Regions from separate parts of the Alkalihalobacillus pseudalcaliphilus genome, predicted to be linked through region 1. Evidence: predicted binding sites of a transcription regulator. Region 1 holds the regulator's gene; each other region holds the start of a gene.

Region 1 (7,553 bases):
ACAGTAGGACGTTGTCAGGCAGATCAAGCTCGCAGCAAAAGGGACTGTTTGGAAAAACAGCACCTAGAAGCAAGGCACCTGAAAAAGATTGAAGAACGATTTGCTAGGTGACTAATATTTGTCTTTATTATAATCGTTTGTAGGGAATTTATCTTCGTACAGCATGAACGTAAGAAATATGTTAAAGTAATAAATAACTTATTGTTTAGATTATTTTATTTAATTTTGAGGTGAAAGGTGGTCCTGATATGGAGTTGTTTACTGATATTTTGATGGCTGTGTTACCTCTTCTCATAGTTGGAACCATATCGGTATTTGTCATCAGAAGTATGATATATAATTATAAAAAGGGCAAATATAAGGAAGAAGAGCAGAATCAATCTGTTAATTTGTTAACATATGGAATGATTATGGGAGCGGGGTTAGGCATTTTACTAAGTATGTTCTCACCAATTTCCATGTTATATGCGGTTAGTATAGGACCTGGAATTGGTTTCTTAGTTGGTTATTTTATTTTTGATTATAAGAATAAAGTAAGGTATTCGTAACTGATTGTAAGGAGATTATTTCTGGAGCGTGAAATCCATTTTGAAGCACCTAATTTCAAAATGGATTTTTTGGCATACTCCAAGTCTAAAAAGTAACGAACTAAACTCTTATAAATGAATCAACCTTATTTCTACCTGTGCGGTATCAATACATCATACGAATGTTTTATAAGATATAAGGCTATACTAGGTGGAGTAGATTTGTTGCACTTTTATTCGTGCTTGCTTATAATATACGTATAAAGTCAAAGATAGTCAAAGTCAAAAATTGTAGTATTTTGTCAAAGGGAATGCCTTTTTGGAAGGAGGGAATAAGTTGAAAAATGTTTCCGATGTTATTGAAGGCTATTTAAAGAAAATACTTTTGAATAGTGGTAAAGATATTGTCGAAATAAAAAGAAGTGAACTCGCACGTCAATTTCAATGTGTCCCTTCCCAGATAAATTATGTTATTGGAACACGATTTACAATTGAAAAAGGATATTTGGTAGAAAGTAAAAGGGGTGGTGGTGGATATATCCGTATTATTAAAGTACAACCCGCTACTGAAATTGCTTTATATGATCAAATTATTGAGTTAATTGGACGCGGGATTGACCAGCAGGCAGCGGAAAATATCATTATACGCTTATATGAAGAGGAGTCCATTTCAAAGCGTGAATGCAAATTAATGCTTAGTGCCATGGAAAGAACTCACTATCAAACATCGATTCAGCATCGTGACGAAATTAGAGCCAATTTGTTAAAAGCAATGATACGAACATTAAAGTATATTGATACAGATGAATAAGTTAGGTGGTGTAGAACATGCAGTGTCAAGATTGTCAACAAAGGCAAGCAACATTACATTTTACCAAAATCATAAATGGGGAAAAAACAGAATTCCATATTTGTGAACAATGTGCAAGGGAGAAGGGTGAGCAATTCCCTGGTACAAATAGCTTCTCTATTCATCAATTACTATCTGGATTATTAAATTTTGAGCAGCCTGTACAAGGGAAATCAGCATCTATAAATAATCTGACATGTGATAATTGCGGCATGACTTATGAACAATTTACAAGAATCGGTCGCTTTGGTTGTGCTCATTGTTATGAGAACTTTGAATTGAAGTTAGAACCAATTTTAAAAAGAGTGCATAGTGGTAATAAAGTTCATGCAGGCAAAGTGCCTAAACGTATCGGGGGAAAAATCCAATTAAAGCGTCAGATTACGGAACTAAAAACAGAAATGAAAAAATTCATTGATAAAGAAGAATTTGAAGAAGCTGCGCGAATTCGTGATGAAGTAAAGCAATTAACCGTATTAATGAATGAACAAGAGGAGGGCTCTTGACATGTCTTTAGAACGATTTATATCAGAGGCCATCAGCCCTTGGATGAAAGAGGATGGCGTGGAATCAGAGATTGTATTAAGTAGTCGAATTCGTCTTGCTCGTAATATAAAGCAATTTAAGTTCCCCCTTTTAGCTTCTACTGAGGAATCTCAAGCTATAGTTAAGCATGTTGATGAGGCGTTAAAAGATAAGAGGCCCGAAAGTGTTAAGCCATTAGAGCTTTTGTTAATGGAAGATATGAGGGTTAATGAAAAAAGGGTGTTAGTTGAGAAGCATTTAATAAGTCCAAATTTGGCGGAACAATCTAAGTTTGGTGCCGTATTATTAAGTGAGGATGAATCTATAAGTATTATGTTAAATGAAGAGGACCATCTTCGCATTCAATGCTTATTTCCGGGCTTTCAATTAATAAATGGGTTGGAAACTGCCGGTGAAATAGATGATTGGATTGAAGAACACCTCACTTATGCCTTTGATGAAAAGCGGGGGTATTTAACGAGTTGTCCCACAAATGTTGGAACGGGCTTACGGGCATCGGTTATGATGCACTTACCAGCACTTGCGATGACCCAACAATTAAATCGGATTTTACCTGCAATTAATCAATTAGGATTAGTTGTTAGAGGAATTTACGGTGAAGGTAGCGAAGCATTAGGTAACCTATTTCAAGTATCTAACCAGTTAACTTTAGGAAAATCTGAAAAAGATATTGTGGAGGATTTAAGAGGTGTAGTTCTCCAACTTATTCAACAAGAAAAGGCAGCTAGAGAGTACTTATTGGAAAATTCAAAGCTTCAACTTGAAGACCGAGTATATCGTTCATATGGTATTTTGGCTCACAGTAGGGTCATAGAATCCAAAGAAGCAACTCAACGCTTATCAGATGTTCGCTTAGGTATTGATTTAGGGTTAATAAAAGGAATATCAGGGAATATCCTTAATGAATTAATGATTTTAACACAGCCGGGATTTTTGCAGCAATTTGCTGGAGATGTGCTGAACGCTGACCAGCGTGATGAAAGAAGAGCTGCGTTAATACGTGAGCGCTTGCAATTAGAGGAGAAGACAGATAACTAATGATGGAGGTGGGCGTCTATGATGTTTGGACGTTTTACAGAACGAGCACAAAAGGTATTAGCTTTGGCACAGGAAGAAGCAATTCGCTTAGGACATAATAATATAGGAACAGAGCATATTCTTTTAGGTTTAATCCGAGAAGGTGAAGGAATTGCAGCGAAAGCTTTACAGGCATTAGGCTTAGGCTCTGAGAAAATCCAAAAAGAAGTGGAAACGCTTATTGGTAAAGGCCAAGAAGGATCTAAAACTATTCATTATACACCGCGTGCAAAAAAGGTCATTGAATTATCCATGGATGAAGCACGTAAGCTTGGTCACTCCTATGTAGGTACCGAACATATCTTGCTTGGTTTAATTCGTGAAGGTGAAGGTGTAGCCGCTCGAGTCTTGAATAATCTCGGAGTTAGTTTAAATAAAGCTCGTCAGCAAGTGTTGCAATTATTAGGGAGTAATGAAGTCGGTAGCTCTGCACAACAAAGTGGAGCAGCAAGCCATGCTAGCACACCGACTTTAGACAGCTTAGCTCGTGATTTAACTGCGATTGCCCGTGAGGAAGCACTTGACCCTGTTATAGGTCGTAGTAAGGAAATTGAGCGTGTTATTCAAGTTTTAAGTAGGCGTACAAAAAATAACCCTGTCTTAATTGGTGAGCCAGGTGTTGGTAAAACAGCAATAGCTGAAGGATTAGCACAAGCGATTATTGCGAATGAGGTACCGGAAACACTTCGAAATAAAAGAGTTATGACATTAGATATGGGAACAGTTGTTGCTGGAACTAAATATCGTGGTGAATTTGAGGACCGTTTAAAAAAGGTTATGGATGAAATTCGCCAAGCAGGCAATGTTATTTTATTCATTGATGAATTACACACGTTAATTGGTGCAGGTGGAGCTGAAGGGGCGATTGATGCTTCAAATATCTTAAAGCCGTCATTAGCACGTGGGGAGCTTCAATGTATTGGAGCGACCACATTAGATGAATACCGTAAGTATATTGAAAAGGATGCGGCATTAGAGCGTAGGTTCCAGCCTATACAAGTCAATGAGCCAACATTAGAAGAGTCTATTCAGATTCTCCATGGCCTGCGTGATCGTTATGAAGCTCATCATCGCGTTACGATTACAGATGATGCCATCTCTGAAGCCGTGAAACTATCAGATCGATATATTACCGATCGTTTTTTACCAGATAAAGCGATTGATTTAATTGATGAAGCAGCTTCTAAAGTTCGTCTTCGTTCCTATACAGCTCCACCGAACTTAAAAGAACTTGAACAAAAGCTGGAAGAGACAAGGAAAGAAAAAGATGCAGCTGTACAAAGCCAAGAATTTGAAAAAGCAGCATCATTACGTGATTCAGAACAGCGTCTGCGTGAAGATGTAGATGAAATGAAGAATGAGTGGAAGAAAAAACAAGGTCAAGAAAACACAGAAGTGGTCGTTGATGATATTGCCCAAGTTGTAGCAAGCTGGACGGGAGTACCTGTTTCGAAATTAGCAGAGGAAGAAACGGATCGTCTATTACGTATGGAAGAGATTCTTCACGGTCGTGTCGTTGGCCAAGAAGAGGCGGTCGTATCAATCTCCAAAGCGGTACGCCGTGCTCGTGCAGGCTTGAAGGATCCGAAGCGTCCAATTGGTTCTTTTATATTCTTAGGGCCTACGGGTGTTGGTAAAACCGAATTAGCAAGAGCGGTAGCTGAAACGTTATTTGGTGATGAAGACTCGGTTATTCGAATTGATATGTCAGAGTATATGGAAAAGCATGCGACGAGTCGCCTAGTAGGTTCTCCTCCTGGATATGTCGGTCATGAAGAAGGCGGACAATTAACAGAGAAGGTACGTCGTAAACCATATTCAGTGATTTTATTAGATGAAATTGAAAAAGCACATCCAGAAGTCTTTAACATTTTACTTCAAGTGCTTGAGGATGGACGTTTAACCGATTCAAAAGGGCGTACGGTTGATTTTCGTAATACAGCTATTATCATGACATCTAATGTTGGGGCGAGTGCTTTAAAACGAAACAAATATTTAGGTTTCGCTATTGAAAGTGAAGGTCAAGAATATAAAGATATGAAAGATAAAGTTATGAGCGAGTTAAAACGTAGCTTCCGCCCAGAATTTTTAAATCGTATCGATGAAATTATTGTTTTCCACTCACTTGAGAAGAAGCATGTTCGTGAAATTACGAATTTAATGGCAGAGCAGTTAAAGAAGCGTCTTTATGAGCAAGGAATTGACTTAGAGTTAACGGAGAAGGCATTAGATAAAATTACTGATATTGGTTATGATCCAGAGTATGGAGCAAGACCATTACGCCGTGCTTTGCAAAAGCAAGTGGAGGATCGGTTATCTGAAGAGTTGTTAAAGGGTACGATTTCAAAGGGACAAAGAGCGGTCATTGATGTAAAAGATGATGAATTATATGTTGTTGCTAAAGAAGATACGAAAGTTAAAAACTAGGTCTTTTTAAGAGAGCTAGTAACATTTTCTTTGAAGGGCCAGGAGTTGTCATAAACTCCTGGCTTTTTACCATACAATAAAAGGTAGTCAAGATATAGAAGAAAATTATATAAAGTAGGTTATGTCCATGCCATTAGTAACGCGTTAAAATATGCGGAATGCCGGATTTTCGATCTGAAAAAGAGAGTGAAAAAACGTACAAAACGAAAAACAAGGCAATAACATAGGCGAAAGTTATATCTCCACGTCATACTAAGTATACTTTCATCCAAAATCAATGCTTAATTTTCATGCTAGAGGGTCATTCTAATAAGAGTATAAACATAGGATCATAATTCCAACTTTTATAGCTGATTTTTGCTACAATATAAGCAAGAATGTTTCAAGGAAGTAGGTAGGTTAGGTGGCGAAAAAAAAGACCAAGTTTGTTTGTCAAGAATGTGGATATGAATCAGCTAAATGGATGGGGAAGTGCCCTGGTTGTCAGGGTTGGAATACGATGGTGGAAGAATTTGAGCAAGCAGTCAAGGCCTCAAGTAGAGGGTATGTAACCTCGACACAGGGAGTGGCCAAACCACAATCGATTATGAAGGTTGAAAGTGAGAAGGAACCGAGAATAAATACGACTATGGTGGAGCTAAATCGAGTACTTGGTGGTGGCGTTGTACCTGGCTCACTTGTTTTAGTTGGTGGTGACCCGGGTATTGGTAAATCAACGCTACTTTTACAACTTTCATCAAAGCTTGCTGCCGAGAAGCAACGTGTCCTTTATATTTCAGGTGAAGAGTCCGTGAAGCAAACGAAACTTCGGGCCGATAGGTTACATTTAAGCAATGATGAGTTGTTTGTTTTAGCAGAAACTGATATTAGTCTCATCGAGCAAGCTATAGATGAAGTTAATCCAGTATTAGTGATTATTGATTCCATTCAAACGGTATATCAAGACGAAATTTCCTCTGCTCCGGGTAGTGTTGCACAAGTTCGAGAATGTACAGCAACATTTATGAAAATAGCTAAGACAAAAGGTGTGTCCATTTTTATCGTCGGTCATGTAACAAAGCAAGGTTCAATTGCTGGGCCCAAATTACTTGAGCATATGGTTGATTCTGTTCTTTATTTTGAAGGGGAGAGACATCATACATATCGAATATTACGAGCGGTCAAAAATCGTTTTGGATCGACGAATGAAATGGGCATTTTTGAAATGAAAGAGCTAGGTCTTGAAGAGGTGTTAAACCCTTCAGAAATCTTTCTTGAAGAACGTTCACAAGGTGTGGCAGGTTCCATTGTAGTTGCATCAATGGAAGGGACTCGTCCGGTATTGGTTGAGCTACAAGCGCTAATCAGTCCAACTAGTTTTGGGAATCCTAGAAGAATGGCAACGGGAATTGACCATAATCGAGTCTCCTTATTAATGGCTGTATTAGAAAAGCGAGTCGGCTTATTATTACAAAACCAAGACGCCTATTTAAATGTCGCAGGGGGCATACGATTAGATGAGCCAGCCGTAGATTTAGCGGTGGCTATAAGCATTGCTTCAAGCTTTAGAAATCAAGTGACCAATCCAATGGATGTCGCCATCGGTGAAATTGGTTTAACTGGTGAAATAAGAAGAGTAGCTCGAATTGAACAAAGAGTCAACGAAGCTGCTAAACTAGGCTTTAAAAGAGTTATTATTCCTGAGAAAAATATCGGTGGTTGGACATTTCCAAAGGGGATCGAAGTGGTTGGTGTTTCTAGCTTAGAGGAAGCATTGGATACGGTGTTAGGAGGGTAATAGAGAAATGGATGAACGTAAAAAGAGTAATTTTATTCAAGACGTATTAAGGTTAGTGTCACCAGGAACAGCATTACGAGCAGGAATTGATAATGTTTTAAGAGCAAATACAGGTGGATTAATCGTGCTCGGTTACAACAATGAAATGATGAATATTGTTGACGGTGGCTTTTTTATTAACTGTGATTTCTCACCGGCTTATCTATATGAATTAGCAAAAATGGATGGGGCGATTATTTTAAATGAAGATGGAACGAGAATTTTATATGCCAATACACAGCTAGTACCTAATAATGGAATTGAATCCAACGAAACAGGGATTAGGCACCGGACTGCAGAGCGTGTGGCG
Region 2 (7,553 bases), on a different contig from region 1:
AAAACCAGCTCCGCCACCAACAAAGATGAAAGTGGTGTCTGGCTTTTTAACTGGTGAACTTCATTCAAGCTTTTCATTTTAAATGAATGGTCTTAGATTGTTTTGTGAACTTGAGGATTAGTAGTAACCCAGCGGGCGAGTCATGAGGAGACTGCCGTGGGACATAGTGGCAGAGCTGAGATCTGCGGCGTAGCCGATTAGCTCAGTTCCACCCCAGGACGCGGAGTATGATTTTCGATAGCGAAAAGTAGAGCTCCGCACATCGTCCATAAGTAACTTGCATATAAAAGTAACACGATATAAAAGGAGGAGAAAACAATGGTAGAAAAAGATGTCGTCATCCAATTAAAGACAGGTTTACAAGCAAGGCCAGCAGCACGATTTGTTCAAGAAGCAAACCGTTTCGCTGCGGAAGTCTTCATTGAAAAGGAAAATAAAAAAGTAAACGCAAAAAGCATTATGGGTTTAATGAGCTTAGCACTTGGTCATAAAGCGGAAATCAAATTAATATGCGAAGGACATGATGAACAAGAAGCGTTAGAATCGCTTGCGAACTTCATAGAAACAGAATAAACGAACGAGAGCTTGCTAACTTTAAAAAAGTAACAAGCTCTTTTTTTATTCCAAAGTGTTATGAAAGGTGTAAGCAGCTTTGCATCAATGCTACCTGAGAAAAAGGTTGGCCTAGTTATATTTGCCAACACAGGAGATATCCCATTACAATTGCTATCCGATCAAATACTACTCGATTGTTTTTCTTGAGTCCGAGATAATAATATGTGGATAAATGAAAATACAAACGGACGAAAAAGCAATGAAACTGGGGACACTGTGTATAATATTGTGGATATAAATTAGAATTATCAGAATTCATCAAGCTGAATGTGGATAAACAAAAAAGTAGATTACTTATCCACAAAAGGGGACCTCGTTAAATTGAAAAGTCACCTAAAGAGTTCATAACTGCTTTAGGTGACTTTTTTAATGATTAGTTTGGCTTAATGATATCGTCAATTAAACCGTATTCTTTAGCTTTTTCTGCCGTCATGAAGTTATCACGGTCAGTATCGCGTTGAATCACTTCTAATGGTTGACCAGTTCTTTCAGCAAGAATCTCGTTTAAAGTCTGACGCATTTCTAAAATTCGACGAGTGTGAATTTCAATATCAGATGCTTGACCACGTGTTCCACCAAGTGGTTGGTGAATCATGACTTCACTATTTGGAAGAGCGAAACGTTTGCCTTTTTCACCTGCTGCAAGTAAGAATGCACCCATTGATGCGGCCATTCCAATACAAATTGTAGACACTTTAGGTTTAATAAAGTTCATCGTATCATAAATCGCCATACCAGCTGTAATAGATCCACCTGGGCTGTTAATATATAGCGAAATATCTTTGTCTGGATCCTCGGCATTTAAGAATAATAATTGTGCAACAATAGAATTGGCGACATTATCATCAATGGCAGACCCTAACATAATAATACGGTCTTTTAAAAGTCGTGAATAAATGTCATAAGCACGCTCACCACGATTTGTTTGTTCAATAACTGTAGGAATTAAATTCATATTAAAAGTTCCTCCTTTAATTTAAATGAGATCTTTTTGTAGAGGTGATTATGTACATCATACCTAAAAGGTCAAAGAAGGTCAAATGGTTTACCTCCCTTAACATTACTATTCATGATTGTTGATAAAAATCCCTTCTTACAGGATAGCCTAATTTTCAAAAAATGAAACAAAAAATGAATTCTTTTTTGAAGATGAGTCAAGAAAGGAGAGGGATGTTAAAGAAAGTAAGCTCCCAAACATGTAACGAATGACTTTGAAATCATATTATTTAGTATGCTTCTGGCGGTATTCACTTGGTGTCATGCCAACATGTTTTTTAAATACTTTAGCGAAATATTTATCATGATGATATCCGATTTCCTCGGCAACTTCGTAAATTTTAAGTTGAGAATGGGCGAGTAGTTCTTTAGCCTTCTGAACTCGGATGGAAGTCAGAAAATCAGTAATGGTTTGTTTGTATTCAAGTTTAAATTTACGTGAAATATATTCTCGACTCAAATAAAAATGGTCGGATATTTCTTGTAAAGTGATATCCCGCTGATAATGACATTCAATATAGCGAGCAATTTTAGCGATCGTCGGTTCATTTGATTCGAGTTGTAGTTGCACTTGAACTTTTTTCATTAAAGCATGAAAAAAAGTGCGCTGAACATGTGTAAATAATGAGAATGAAAAGCGCCCATCCGACTCCCAATAATGCTCATTCGTTTCGATAAAGTTCTGAGTTGTTAGCCAGTGCTGTTGAAGAACTTGAAAGTGCTCCTGCCATCTTTTTATAAAGGACCAAGTGAGTTGGCGAGAGGGGATAGAGGTAAACAGTTGGTCTAACGTTTCTGTTAAAATCCGGGCATCTCCTCCTTCAATTGCCCACTTAAGCTGCTCTTTATAATCTAATAAGAGCCAAGGCTTTTCTACAATTTCTTGCTTAGCCTCATTCAAAAGTAAAGAGGCATCCAATCGTTGAAGTGTGTTTGTATAGCTCTTTTTTGGAAGTGGCTGTACATCTCCGATAACGAACGGAACCGATACACGATATTTTTGCCATAGAAGTGCTCTTAGTTTCCTACTTAGTTGGTCTATTTTTTCATTAGTGTCACTTAATATAATGAATTCGTCTTGTCTATTCATATTTTTGAACGCGTATAGGTGTGGCACTTCCTTTGTTATTTGCTGTGTTAGTTGAAATAAAGTTTGGTAAGCCTCTTCACTTTTCCCTGAGAATATAAAAGGGATAAGCATATTCATTGGAAGAATCCCAATAATAAATGATGACTTTGTCAAATGTAGCTTAAATTCTTTTTCATAGAAATGACGGTCTTCTTCTGTTAGGGTGTCATCGCTAATAAGTTTGGTTAGCCAATTGCTACAATAAAGTGGGTGAAGCCCATGAGCGGCCTCTTCTTTTTTGATTTCTTCTAACCTCGTTTGTTTTTGCTTTTGGATATCGATAACAGCCTGCTCGAGTGTTTCGTTTAACTCTTCTCGTTGGATAGGTTTTAATAAATAATCAAAGCTCCCATATTTTATGGCGTTTTTTGTATAACTAAAGTCATCATAACCACTAATGACAATCGTTTTGGCAACAACCTTGTTTTCACTGAGCCATTTGAGTAATTCCACGCCATTACACGTTGGCATACGCATATCGGTAAAGATAATATCTGGCTGTTCTTCATTAATAATCGCTTGTGCTTCTAGACCATTTGTTGCTTCGTAAACGTGGTTAATGTTAAAACGTGACCATTCTGCTAAGAGGAGTAGACCTTCTCGAACATGTTTTTCGTCATCAATAATTAATGCTTTCAAATCTCATCACTCTCCGTACGATTTGGTATCGTGAGTCGAACTAAGAAACCACCTGATAAATCTTTTAATAATTCCAAATGGGCCTGATCATTATAGTATAGCTTTAACCTTCTATAAACATTTTGGAGACCGACACCGTTCCCTGAAGAGCTTTCCATCGGTTCTGGATTTTTAAGCTGTTTTTGGATTTGAGCTAGTCGTTCAGCTGAGATGCCTATTCCATTGTCTTTTACTTCAATTTGAATATGTCTCTCTTTTTGAACGCATGTAATCGTCACTTTTCCAGCTTGCTCCCCTTGCTCAAAGCCATGGTTAAAAAAGTTTTCAACAAGCGGTTGTAAGAGCATTTTGGGAACAGGAATTTCTTTTAATTCTTCTTCACAAATAATGGAATATTCAAGCTTTTCCTCAAATCTTTGTAGCTGTAAATATAGATAGGAGCGGACATAACTAAGCTCTTGTGATAGTGGCACAAAGGACTCAGCTGTGTGAATGCCATATCTCATAATTTTTGATAGATCGGTGATTAACGAATACACTTTTGGTGCATCACTTTTTAATGCCTGAGTACCAATTGATTGAAGCGCATTATAGAGAAAATGCGGATTTATTTGAGCCTGCAAAGCTTTTAATTGATTCGTTTTATTTTCAATTTCTAATTTGTATTCTCTGTTAATTAGTTGGTCCATTTTTTGAACCATTTCTTTAAATTGGTCACCTAATTCACCAATTTCATCATTACCTAATGTTCTGAAATGAACTTGCATATTGCCTTTTTTAACTTCATTGATATTTTTTACGAGAATCGTCAAAGGATTTGTAATTTTATAGGATATAAAAAAAGTAGCAAGTATGACTAAGGACAATCCTAAAATTCCAAATAGAATATTTATGTAGGCAACATCGTAAGCACTTTCGAACAGACTGCTCTCGGGAATAATTTTAATTAATTTCCAACCACCTCGCGAATCTGCGATTGTATCATAAATAAGAACAAAAGGTTCCTTCGTTTCTTGCCATTCAATCACACCGCTTTCCTGACCTGATCGGGAGACTGCTTCAATCCATTGCTGCTCATCACGTTCTTCGATAATAGCTGATGATTGAAATACAGAGTTTCCATCTGGTGTGATAATGATTAATTCCTCATTCCCACTAGAGTAAAGGTGCCTACTTAATTCTTCTAGTTTTCGACCGTTTACTTGCAAACTAATATAACCTAATGTATTGTCAGCGGGCACATTTTGTAAGGAGCGGTGTAAGGTAAAGGAAGCATTAGTCTGCTGTTCAGATGGTTTGATATAAAGATTATAAGGATCTTCATAAGCTTTTTGATAAAATTGTACATTCGATTGGTTAAGCTGTTGTGAATATATGACGGACGATTGCTTGGAAGTTGTGATAAATTGCTGATTTCTTTCAATATAAAGGCTTAATGCCTCAATACTTTGGTCAGCGTATAGAATGGTTTGTAGAACTTGATTGACGACACTAACTGAAATATATTGCTCACGCACAACCTCTGCTGATTTGAGATAACTAATAAAATCGAGATGGTTATAGACTGAGAGTGAAAGATTATTTAATTCCTTCACATAACTATCGATGTTAACCTTACCTTGATAGAGCAAATGAGCGTTTTCTTCAATGGTTTGATCTTTTAATGATTCTTTCGTATATAGAAAAGTAACAAGGATCGATGAACCAAAAGGGATAATCGTAAAAATAAGAAATAGAATGATTAACTTTTGCCTAATACTCGATTTCATATTGTTACACCTCCTGTTTGGCTCTATGGGTTAATCTATGTTGATTATAAACGATGTCATGATTTTTGGATTGGAAAAGTGAATGAAACAGAAATTCTTAGTGAGTTTGTATGTAAGTTAGTACGAACATAGAGCGTTACTCGTCGCTACAGAAATGCTCGCTCGTCCTGTGGGGTGGTGCTGAACTAACTAGCTTACTAGTGGATTTGAGCTAGCCACTTCATCCCACTGGAGTCTCCGCGGCATTTCTTCCGCTGGGTATAGAACGTCAAATAATCTTTCATGCTTGTTGGTGGCGACTTTTGAAACAGTTGGCACGTTTACAACTCGATTACCATCAGGAGTCAGCTGAATAAACAGGGAGCATTGTCCCGCTAAGGTCATTTATCGCGAGATAGATGACCAGCTAACTTCACTGCACAACCTATCGCCCATAGGTAACTTCCATATTAAGATGTTTTTAGTTACCCCGTTCCTACTATAAAGGAAAACCTCAAATACAGGGTTATCGTATTTGAGGTTTTTAATTATTAAATTAGCTGTGTATGAGTAACCATAGTTATTTTAGGTTTTGCCAAGTTGAATCCATTCTTTCTAATAAGGTTGGATAATCAATGCGCTCGGCAACGTATTCTTGAATAAGTGAGGCAAAGTCTTGGTTTGCTCCATCTGGCCACATAAACCAAGTCCACGGTAAAGTTTGGTCTTCAGACGAGTATTCTAAAATGACTTCACCTAGTGCACCTAGACCAACAGGATCGATATGGTCAAAGGCTGGAATGAAAGCAAATTCTTCCGTTAAATAACGTTGACCCGTTTCAGAGTTGACCATCCAGTCTAATAAAAGTTTCGCTTCTTCTAGTTTCTCTGAATTTTTGTTCAGAACCCAGTTGTTCGGTACTCCGATTGGTAGTTTTGCTTCACCGTCATCATTTAATGAAATCGGGATAATGCCCATATTAATATCTGGATTTAATTCATAAATCATATTTTCTACCCAGTTACCTTGTTGAAGCATGGCGGTTTGTCCGTTAGCAAATTGAGTAACTTGCGTATTGTAATCTGTTGTTAATGGATTCGTATTCCCGTATTCAATTTCTAAATCAATTAAGGCTTGGAATTGTTCAAAACCTTCGTTACCAACGAATGTTTCTGTACCTTCATTCAGACCGTCAATAAATGCAGTAGGGTCACCTTGTTCAGCATAAGGAATATTTAATAGATGTTGGCCAATAACCCACCATTCTGCATAACCAGCTGAGAAAGCTGTGATATCATTCTCTTCTAATTTTTGAGCTGCTTCTAACAAATCTGTAAACGTTTTCGGTTCTTCGGTAATTCCTGCCTCTTCGAATAAATCCTTGTTATAGATAAAACCATATCCTTCAAGGTTTACAGGCATACCGTATAAGGTTCCGTCCTCATCTGTCATTGGGACAGCGCCAATCGGAAGTAAGTGTTCTACCCAAGGTTCATCTGATAAATCAGCAAGATGCTCTTTCCATAAACCTAGTTCAGTAAAGCCACCATTATTAAAGATATCAGGGTGCTCACCAGAAGCAAACTTAGCTTTAAGTGCGGCACTATAATCAGCACCACCACCGACCGTTTCTAATTGTACTTTGATATTGGGATTCTCTGATTCAAATTCATCTAACATCGCTCGTAATTCATCGGCAATTTCAACTTTAAATTGAAACATATTGAGTGTCACGACATCATCATTACCACTAGAACTGCCATCTTGATTACCACCTGTGTCATCTGATCCTCCACAAGCTGTAAGGATAAGTATGGACAAAATAGCCAAAAATCCCCATTTTTTCATGTTCTTCATCATCTAAGAACCTCCCCTTTTATATTGTACTATTATAAATTTGTAGAAGAATCTACAAAATGGATAACCTATCAATTTTTTTAAACAATAATGGATGACCCGTTAAATGTAAGGAAAAAGTCATCGCACATGCGTACACGTTGATACAAAACCAAGACTCCCACGGTAAAAGCTCCTGCTGGAAGTAGTGGCGGTCTGAGAGCCAACGGCTGCATCCATTAGCTCAGTGCCACCGGGCAGGACTCGAAGCATAATTTTCAGTAGTGGTGAGTAGAGTTCGGCATATAAGCATTAATTAATGAATTACTTAATAGAACCAGCAGCAATGCCTTTAATAATGTGTTTTTGTAGAAATAGAAAGAAAATAATAACTGGCGTGATCCCAAGAACTAATGCAGCTAATCCCATATCCCACTGTTTGGTATATTGAGCAAAGAAAGAGCTTGTAGCAAGTGGAATCGTTCGTAAATTTGGATCTTGAAGGACAAGCAATGGTAATAAATAGTCATTCCAAATCCAAAGTGTATTTAAAATAATCACCGTTACGGTAATCGGTTTCAAAAGTGGA
Region 3 (7,553 bases), on a different contig from region 1:
TTATGATCAACTCTACTAGTCTATAGCTTTCTCACTCGCTTTGGCAACTGATATTTTTTTAACGTTGGAACAAGTGATAGAACAACCGCTGCTTATCATTAAAGAATTGCTCCATGATCTGATAATGCTCTGTTTCCTCGAGCGTAACCGTGGATATGCCAACTTCATTTAATTGATATAATGTCGATTCCGGATAAGCCATTAACAATGGTGAATGTGTGGATATGATGAATTGCGAACCATTTTCGATCAATTCATGAATCCTTGCTAATAACGACAGTTGACGCATAGGTGACAAGGCTGCCTCAGGCTCATCAAGAATATATAACCCATTCCCTGAGAACCGATTCATAAAGGCAGCAAAAAAAGACTCACCATGTGATTGCTCATGTAAAGACTTCCCGCCAAAGCGGTCGATAATTTTTGGACCTCCATCACCTTCATCTAACTCTTCAATATTGGTTGCAACATTATAAAAAGTTTCTGCTCGAAAGAAAAAGCCATCCTTTGGTCTTTTCACACCTTTACTTAATCGAATATAACGATCTAAATTCGAATGACTTTCATAACTTGCAAAGTTAAAATTTTTCGTTCCTCCTTCAGGATTGAAACCATAGTTAACGGCAATTGCTTCTAGAAGAGTCGACTTTCCCATCCCATTCTCACCCATGATATACGTTACATTTGGATGAAAAATAAGCTCGTCTAATGAACGAATTGCAGGCAAAGAAAAAGGGAACTGCTTTTTATTTTCTATTCGCTCCTCTAAAACCGTTAATTTTTTTACATATTGGTCATATGTAGTTAATCTTCTCATTTTTTCACTCCTTTTTTATAAGTCATTATCATTTTTTAACTATAGCATTAAAAAGACACCCCTTGCTAGAAGCAGGAGTGTCCCATATATCCAATTACTTGATTAATGCTGTTTTAATATTTGATCGTTAACAAATGCTTGTATAAAAAAAGTCTCATTCTCATTTGCTTTTCGTTTGAACTCTTTTTCGAAATGAATCATTGCTTCTTCTAAAGATGTTGACTTCACAGCCTTATTGGCTATTTGTAATTCCTTCCAATATAAATCCATTTCAGCTAAGTCACAGATTGATTCATGTCCCAATAGAAAATATTTAGCTTGATACTTTTGAATATCTTCAATCATTGGGTTTAACATTTGTTGTTCATAGTGAAACAATGAATTTCTAGTTTTACCATACGCACAATCTCCTAAAAAGATTAGTTCATCATCTTCTAAGTAGACAATGGTGGAGTCATTAGTATGTGTACTGCTTACTGTATCGATTTGACATATTTTATGACCTAAATCTATTTTCAGTGTCTCATCAAAAATAATGTCCGGGTCCCTTAATTGAAATAAAGGGTCATTTATCAGATTTTCCTGAATGGCTTTCATCGCATATTCATTGATTAGTTGCTGATCGACTAATTGCTGTAATGAGGCATCAGTAAGTGAATCTAGCTGCCATTTTTTCCATTTCTGATGCGTCCGTCGGTTCATAATGATTGTGGCATCATACTCATTCGCTCCTAAGAAATGATCCCAATGAGCGTGAGTAATGACCAGATAACGGATAGGTGGAATTGATAATTTCTCTATTTCTCTTAAAAACTCTTGGGCATGTTGTGGCGAGTTGCCACCATCAATGATTAAACTATACTTTTCACCACATACTAACCCTAATACTGGTCTTTCCTGTTTTTCATCATGTGACAAATAATAGATATGTTCATTCCATTTATTTAACATGTTAATCTCCTCTTCTTCATTTATATTCCTCATGAATGCGAGAGACTTTCTACATGTTGTAAATTTAATTAGCTATAGAAATTCTCTCTTAGAAAAGAGCTACCATTGGACTAATCCCTCCTTAAGTAAAGGTTAATTATATCATAATTTTATTATTTTTACAATTTTCAGTATCTTCAATAGGAAAAAACGAGCAACCCTATGGTCACTCGTTTTATTTGGATTAAAATTCACGATCTTTCACTTGATTCTCTTCTTTTAATTCCTCTTCTACTTCTTCTTCAATTTTCTCAACTTTCTTTTCAGCTTCAGGATCTTTCTTAGATAAGAACCATCCACCTACAGCAATTAATATAAGGACTGAATAGAAGAATAATTTCCATCCTGTTGAATGAGCAAAGTCATGCGGGATAACGGCGAGATCTTCGTGAGATAATGTAAGGACAATTAATTTCACCCCGACCCAACCTACAATCATAAATGCAGCAATCTCCAGTCCTGGTCTGGCATGAAGTACTTTTACAAACCAAGTAGCCGCAAATCGCATAATAATAACACCAATTAATCCACCTGTTAAAATAACCATAAATTGTCCTGAGTCCATTCCACCAATGGTTCCGAGCCCAGTAGGTGGTAAGGCTATCGCAAGTGCCACAGCAGCCAATATCGAGTCAACCGCAAAAGCGATATCAGCTATTTCAACTTTTAATACCGTAACCCAGAAACCTGCTTTTTTCTTAGGTCTTTTTGTTTCGTCATCTGGCCGCTTTCGAAATACCCATTTTCTAATAATATGGTTTAAGGCAATGAATAATAAGTACAATCCACCAATCGCTTGAACTTGCCATACATCGACTAAAAATGAAATGATAAATAAGGAAGCAAAACGGAAAACAAAAGCACCAGCTAAACCATAAAATAATGCTTTTTTACGCTCCTTTTCTGGTAAATGTTTGACCATAATCGCTAATACTAATGCGTTATCTGCCGCTAATATACCTTCTAATAATATTAATAATAAAAGAACCCAACCGTATTCAAGTATTAATGAAACATCCAATTAAAAGCTCCTCTCTTGGCAACCAAGATTATCTTTTTTTATCTTGTGCTATCGTCTTTCTAATCATGCGGTCAAGTAGAAATCCGACAATAAAAACATCATCAACAAATCCAAGACCGACAATAAAATCAGGTATTAAATCAAACGGTAAAGCCAAATAGCCTATGATAGCTATTGTGTATATCACTTTTGTAGAAAGTTTGATCTCCTTCATGCGATAAAATCTTACTATTTTTGGTATTGAGCGCCAAAATGTTAATAAAAATAATAATCGTTTGAAGAACCGTTTCATTTTTTCACCTCTTTAGTTTCATGTAACCTCCCTCTAACACTAAAAAAACCTTCACCGCTTCGGTAAAGGTCAAAATGAACAGAAAAAGACCTTTACCGTTATCAGTAAAGGTCTTGCTAACAACATTATGTAAAGTTGCCAACAAAGCCGAGAGCATCTGCTCCGTAATGACGACTTTGCTGTAAAAGCTACTCCCCTTTAGGAGGTTTATTCAGCTGTATTATTTATAAGATTACTTTAATCCTTTTACCTTAACTTGTCAATGTATTTTTTGTTGGAACGTTACCCTAAAGGCGAGGTGCTTTTCTTCAATAAGCTCTCCGAGAATGGAGGCCTACTTTTCCTACAACAACTGGCACCACTTTTACTCTCTATGTTGTTACTTTCAGGCCTTTCCTACAACACCCGGCACCGCTTTAAACGATACCAGCTATTTGTTCTAATGCATGTAATGAATTGATTGTATAATCAATTAATCCTGATATATCATTCATTTGTTCTTCTGTAATCCTTCTTTGAAAATGTAAGGTGATGTGATTATCCCACTGTTTCGCTTGCAGAGGCCTTTTAAATAATTGCGATAACTTTTGTTCTACGTTTAAATCCCGCTCCCAAACTGATTTGAATGCCCCCTCAATTTCAGCACATGTTCTTTCCGGGTTTACAAGTTTGCATTCAAATTGTATAAGTAGTTCACAACTTGGCTCAGTACCGGGTAATTCTAGAAGTTCTGCAGAGATATTTTCTAAATCTGTATGCAAATGGATTTCAGCTTGTACCGTACTAGTCTCTTCTAATTGAAATGTGAGAGAAAACGAACGAGACATATTCGCCAAATCGAGATGGTCTTTTCTCCCGCTTATTATAATTTCTTGATCTAGGTTATCACGGTCATACACTTCATTTTCAAATCCGACCTTCAGATTCTCAAAAACAGTTGGATCAAACAGCATTGCCACCTCCTATTACTTGCTCAATTTTATAAAGATCTAAATCAATTTCGGTATCATTACCTAGTGCAAGCTGTGCTAGTTCCTTCCCTAAATATGGACCGACCGTCAAACCACTTGAACCTAATCCATTTGCAATCATAACGTTTTTAACATGAGGGAGTCGTCCAATGACAGGTAATGCATGCGGTACTACAGGTCTAAACCCCACTTTAATTTCAACTAACTCTTCCTTTTTCATATCTGGTGCTAAGCTAAAAGCTTTACTAAGTATTTCATGGGCTGCACCAGCTGTCGGAATTAAATCAAATCCCTTATCATCTTCATGCGTCGTCCCAATTACCGTTCTTCCTTGTTCAAAAGCAAGCATATATAACGTAGAAGGGGCGATCACAACTGGCCAATCTTCAGTTTCTCTTTCCTGTAGTTGCATGGTTAACAACTGTGCTTTTTGAGGTTTCACTTGAAAATCAACATGAAGAGATCTTAAAGTTTCTTGCCCCCATGCACCTGTTGTTACAATAATTTCATCAGCTGTTAATGTCTGCTGATTAACATTAACTTGTACATATTCCTCATTCTGTCGCGATAAGACCGCATCTCCTTCTATAAAATTTGCTCCTAACTGGATAGCTGCATTTTTTAAAGCCTGACTGAGCTTTTTCCCATCTACCTTTGCCCCACCACTAGCATACGCTGCAAATAATCTCTCTGTTAATAACGGGAACATGTGAGCAACCTGTTCAGACGATAGCTTACTCACATCTCCCATCTCAGGAGCTTGAGCTTTTCTATCTTTGGCTAAAGCAATTATCTTATCAATTTTACTTTCATCAGTATGTACATGTAACGCCCCTACCTTTTGATAGCCCACATCGTATTCGTCATGTTTGGCTAACATCTCTACTAACTTAGGGTAATAGGCGGCTCCATTTCTCGCCAAAAAATACCAAGCCTTATTTCGACGTTGGGATAACCACGGACTAATAATCCCTGCTGCTACATCTGTCGCTTTTCCCTGGTCGTTTCGATCGATCAACGTAACTTTCTCGTTCAAAGCGGCTAAATGAAAAGCTGCTGATGCTCCTAATATTCCCGCTCCAATAATGACATAATGTTTCCCCATCTAAAAAACACCCTTTCTTCTAATCATTATTATAATTCGTACATGTTTATAAACAAAGGCATAACGGGTAATGGTTTACAAAACAGAACAAATAACCAAGAAAAACATTCACGTGCGGTGAATCCCATAGGACGTAGTGACAGAGCTGTGCTCCACTGACGTAGCCAGTTAGCTTAGTGCCACCCCATAGGGGACGAGGAGCATGATTTTCGGTAGCGACGAGTAGTGCTCCATGTTCGCACTCTTTCATACAAAATTTTTAAAGCAAAAAACTTGAAAGTCAGAAAAGGTCAGAGTATACTATAATCAATAAAGGTCAAATATAGTCAAAGTCAAATAATTGACCTTCACTCATTGAATCTTTCAACTTCGATGAAACATTTACATTTATTGAAGGAGGCACAACCAATGAAATGTCAAAACTGTCAACAACATGAAGCACGTATAAATATTCGTTTACAATATAACCACGAGCAACACGAAATGAAACTATGTTCAGCCTGCTACCAAGAAATACAGAAGTCCAAGCAAATACCATCTGGATTTAATGGTGGATTTGACCATTCTATGGGAATGGACCATTTATTCCAATCACTACTAGGTAATCAAGGTCAGAATAACGAACAAAAGAATCAACCACAGCCCAGCCAACGAAAAGGTGGCGGTGGCTTTCTTGACCAATTTGGATACAACTTAACCGATGCAGCAAGAGCCGGTTTAATCGATCCTGTTATTGGCCGTAATGCTGAGGTCGAACGTGTAATTGAAATATTAAATCGACGCAATAAAAATAACCCCGTATTAATCGGAGAGCCCGGAGTTGGAAAAACAGCGATCATCGAAGGATTTGCCCTTAAAATCGCTGAAGGTGATGTACCAGATAAATTAAAGAAGAAAGAGGTAATCTTACTTGATGTTGCCTCACTAGTTTCCAATACAGGAATACGCGGACAATTTGAAGAAAGAATGAAACAGCTTATTTCCGAGCTACAACAAAGAAAAAACGTCATTCTTTTTATCGATGAACTCCACCTCATTGTTGGAGCAGGTTCAGCAGAAGGCTCGATGGATGCAGGTAATATACTTAAGCCAGCTTTAGCACGAGGTGAGTTACAGCTAGTCGGTGCAACCACCTTGAAAGAGTATCGTGATATCGAAAAAGACGCTGCTTTAGAACGTCGTTTCCAACCTGTAACCGTCCTAGAACCTAATCAAGAAGAAGCGGTTAAGATTTTAAAAGGAATTCAATCTAAATATGAAGATTTCCACCAAGTCAAGTTTACCGATGAGGCCATTACCGCTTGTGTACATTTATCATCACGTTATATCCAAGATCGTTTCTTACCAGATAAAGCGATTGACCTTTTAGATGAAGCAGGTTCTAAAAAGAACTTACAAGCAGGTATAACAAGTCAAGATGATGTGAAACAACGCTTAACAGAAATCGAAGTTGAAAAAGACCAAGCCTTACAACTCGAAAACTATGAGTTAGCTGCTAAACTTCGTGATGAAGAGGTCAAGCTTGAAAAGGAACATTCAGATTCAACTCAAACAAAACGTACTAAGGTCACAGTCGAAGATATTGAACAAATCATCGAAAAGAAAACAGGTATTCCTGTAGGTAAAATCCAAAAGAACGATGCGGCCAAAATGAAAAATCTAGCTGCTTCTTTAGCTGGGAAAGTAATTGGTCAAGAAGAAGCCGTCAATAAAGTCGCAAAAGCAATACGTCGTTCTCGAGCTGGCCTAAAAGCCAAACATCGCCCAATCGGTTCCTTCCTATTCGTCGGACCAACTGGTGTCGGTAAAACTGAGCTCACCAAGACATTAGCCGCTGAATTATTTGGTTCAAAAGAGGCAATGGTTCGATTGGATATGAGTGAATACATGGAGAAGCATTCTGTTTCTAAATTAATCGGTTCTCCCCCAGGGTATATCGGACATGATGAAGCTGGTCAGTTAACGGAAAAAGTGCGTAGAAAACCATATTCCATCATTTTATTAGATGAGATTGAAAAAGCACATCCAGATGTACAGCACATGTTTTTACAAATCTTAGAAGATGGACACTTAACGGATAGTCAAGGTCGTAAGGTAAGCTTCAAAGACACGGTTATTATAATGACAAGTAATGCAGGCGTTGCTACTAAAAAAGTAGAAGTAGGTTTTGAAAAAGGGAATGGAGCGATGAAAGAGGCTTCTGTACTAGATTCATTATCAAGCTTCTTTAAACCTGAATTCCTTAACCGTTTTGATAATATCATTGAATTTAAACATCTCGAAAAAGAGCATTTGATTGAAATTGTAGAGTTAATGATAAACGAATTAAGACATTCAATGGCGTCGAAAAATGTAAA

What was found. The regulator CtsR, encoded in region 1, represses protease genes until heat stress. The targets are predictions, from matches to a motif close to ATGGTCAATAAAGGTCAAACA.
Region 2: clpP (ATP-dependent Clp endopeptidase proteolytic subunit ClpP) is a predicted target of CtsR. The motif match lies at 1,638-1,658, and genes of this name have one in related genera.
Region 3: PQ479_RS06600 (ATP-dependent Clp protease ATP-binding subunit) is a predicted target of CtsR. The motif match lies at 5,499-5,519, and genes of this name have one in related genera.

The regions. Positions count from the first base shown of each region.
Region 1 covers NZ_JAQQWS010000016.1:65,811-73,363, reverse strand. Annotated here, with positions in the region: gene PQ479_RS20020 (hypothetical protein) at 249-548, shown strand; gene PQ479_RS20015 (CtsR family transcriptional regulator) at 865-1,338, shown strand; gene PQ479_RS20010 (protein-arginine kinase activator protein McsA) at 1,356-1,883, shown strand; gene PQ479_RS20005 (protein-arginine kinase McsB) at 1,885-2,961, shown strand; gene clpC (ATP-dependent protease ATP-binding subunit ClpC) at 2,980-5,427, shown strand; gene radA (DNA repair protein RadA) at 5,831-7,204, shown strand; gene disA (DNA integrity scanning diadenylate cyclase DisA) at 7,212-7,553, shown strand, end outside.
Region 2 covers NZ_JAQQWS010000014.1:15,569-23,121, reverse strand. Annotated here, with positions in the region: gene PQ479_RS19020 (HPr family phosphocarrier protein) at 319-573, shown strand; gene clpP (ATP-dependent Clp endopeptidase proteolytic subunit ClpP) at 989-1,570, opposite strand; gene PQ479_RS19010 (response regulator) at 1,838-3,379, opposite strand; gene PQ479_RS19005 (sensor histidine kinase) at 3,376-5,148, opposite strand; gene PQ479_RS19000 (ABC transporter substrate-binding protein) at 5,708-6,985, opposite strand; gene PQ479_RS18995 (carbohydrate ABC transporter permease) at 7,289-7,553, opposite strand, start outside.
Region 3 covers NZ_JAQQWS010000001.1:1,312,563-1,320,115, forward strand. Annotated here, with positions in the region: gene PQ479_RS06570 (AAA family ATPase) at 59-817, opposite strand; gene PQ479_RS06575 (MBL fold metallo-hydrolase) at 920-1,768, opposite strand; gene PQ479_RS06580 (TerC family protein) at 1,992-2,828, opposite strand; gene PQ479_RS06585 (YkvA family protein) at 2,857-3,120, opposite strand; gene PQ479_RS06590 (hypothetical protein) at 3,537-4,073, opposite strand; gene PQ479_RS06595 (NAD(P)/FAD-dependent oxidoreductase) at 4,063-5,196, opposite strand; gene PQ479_RS06600 (ATP-dependent Clp protease ATP-binding subunit) at 5,605-7,553, shown strand, end outside.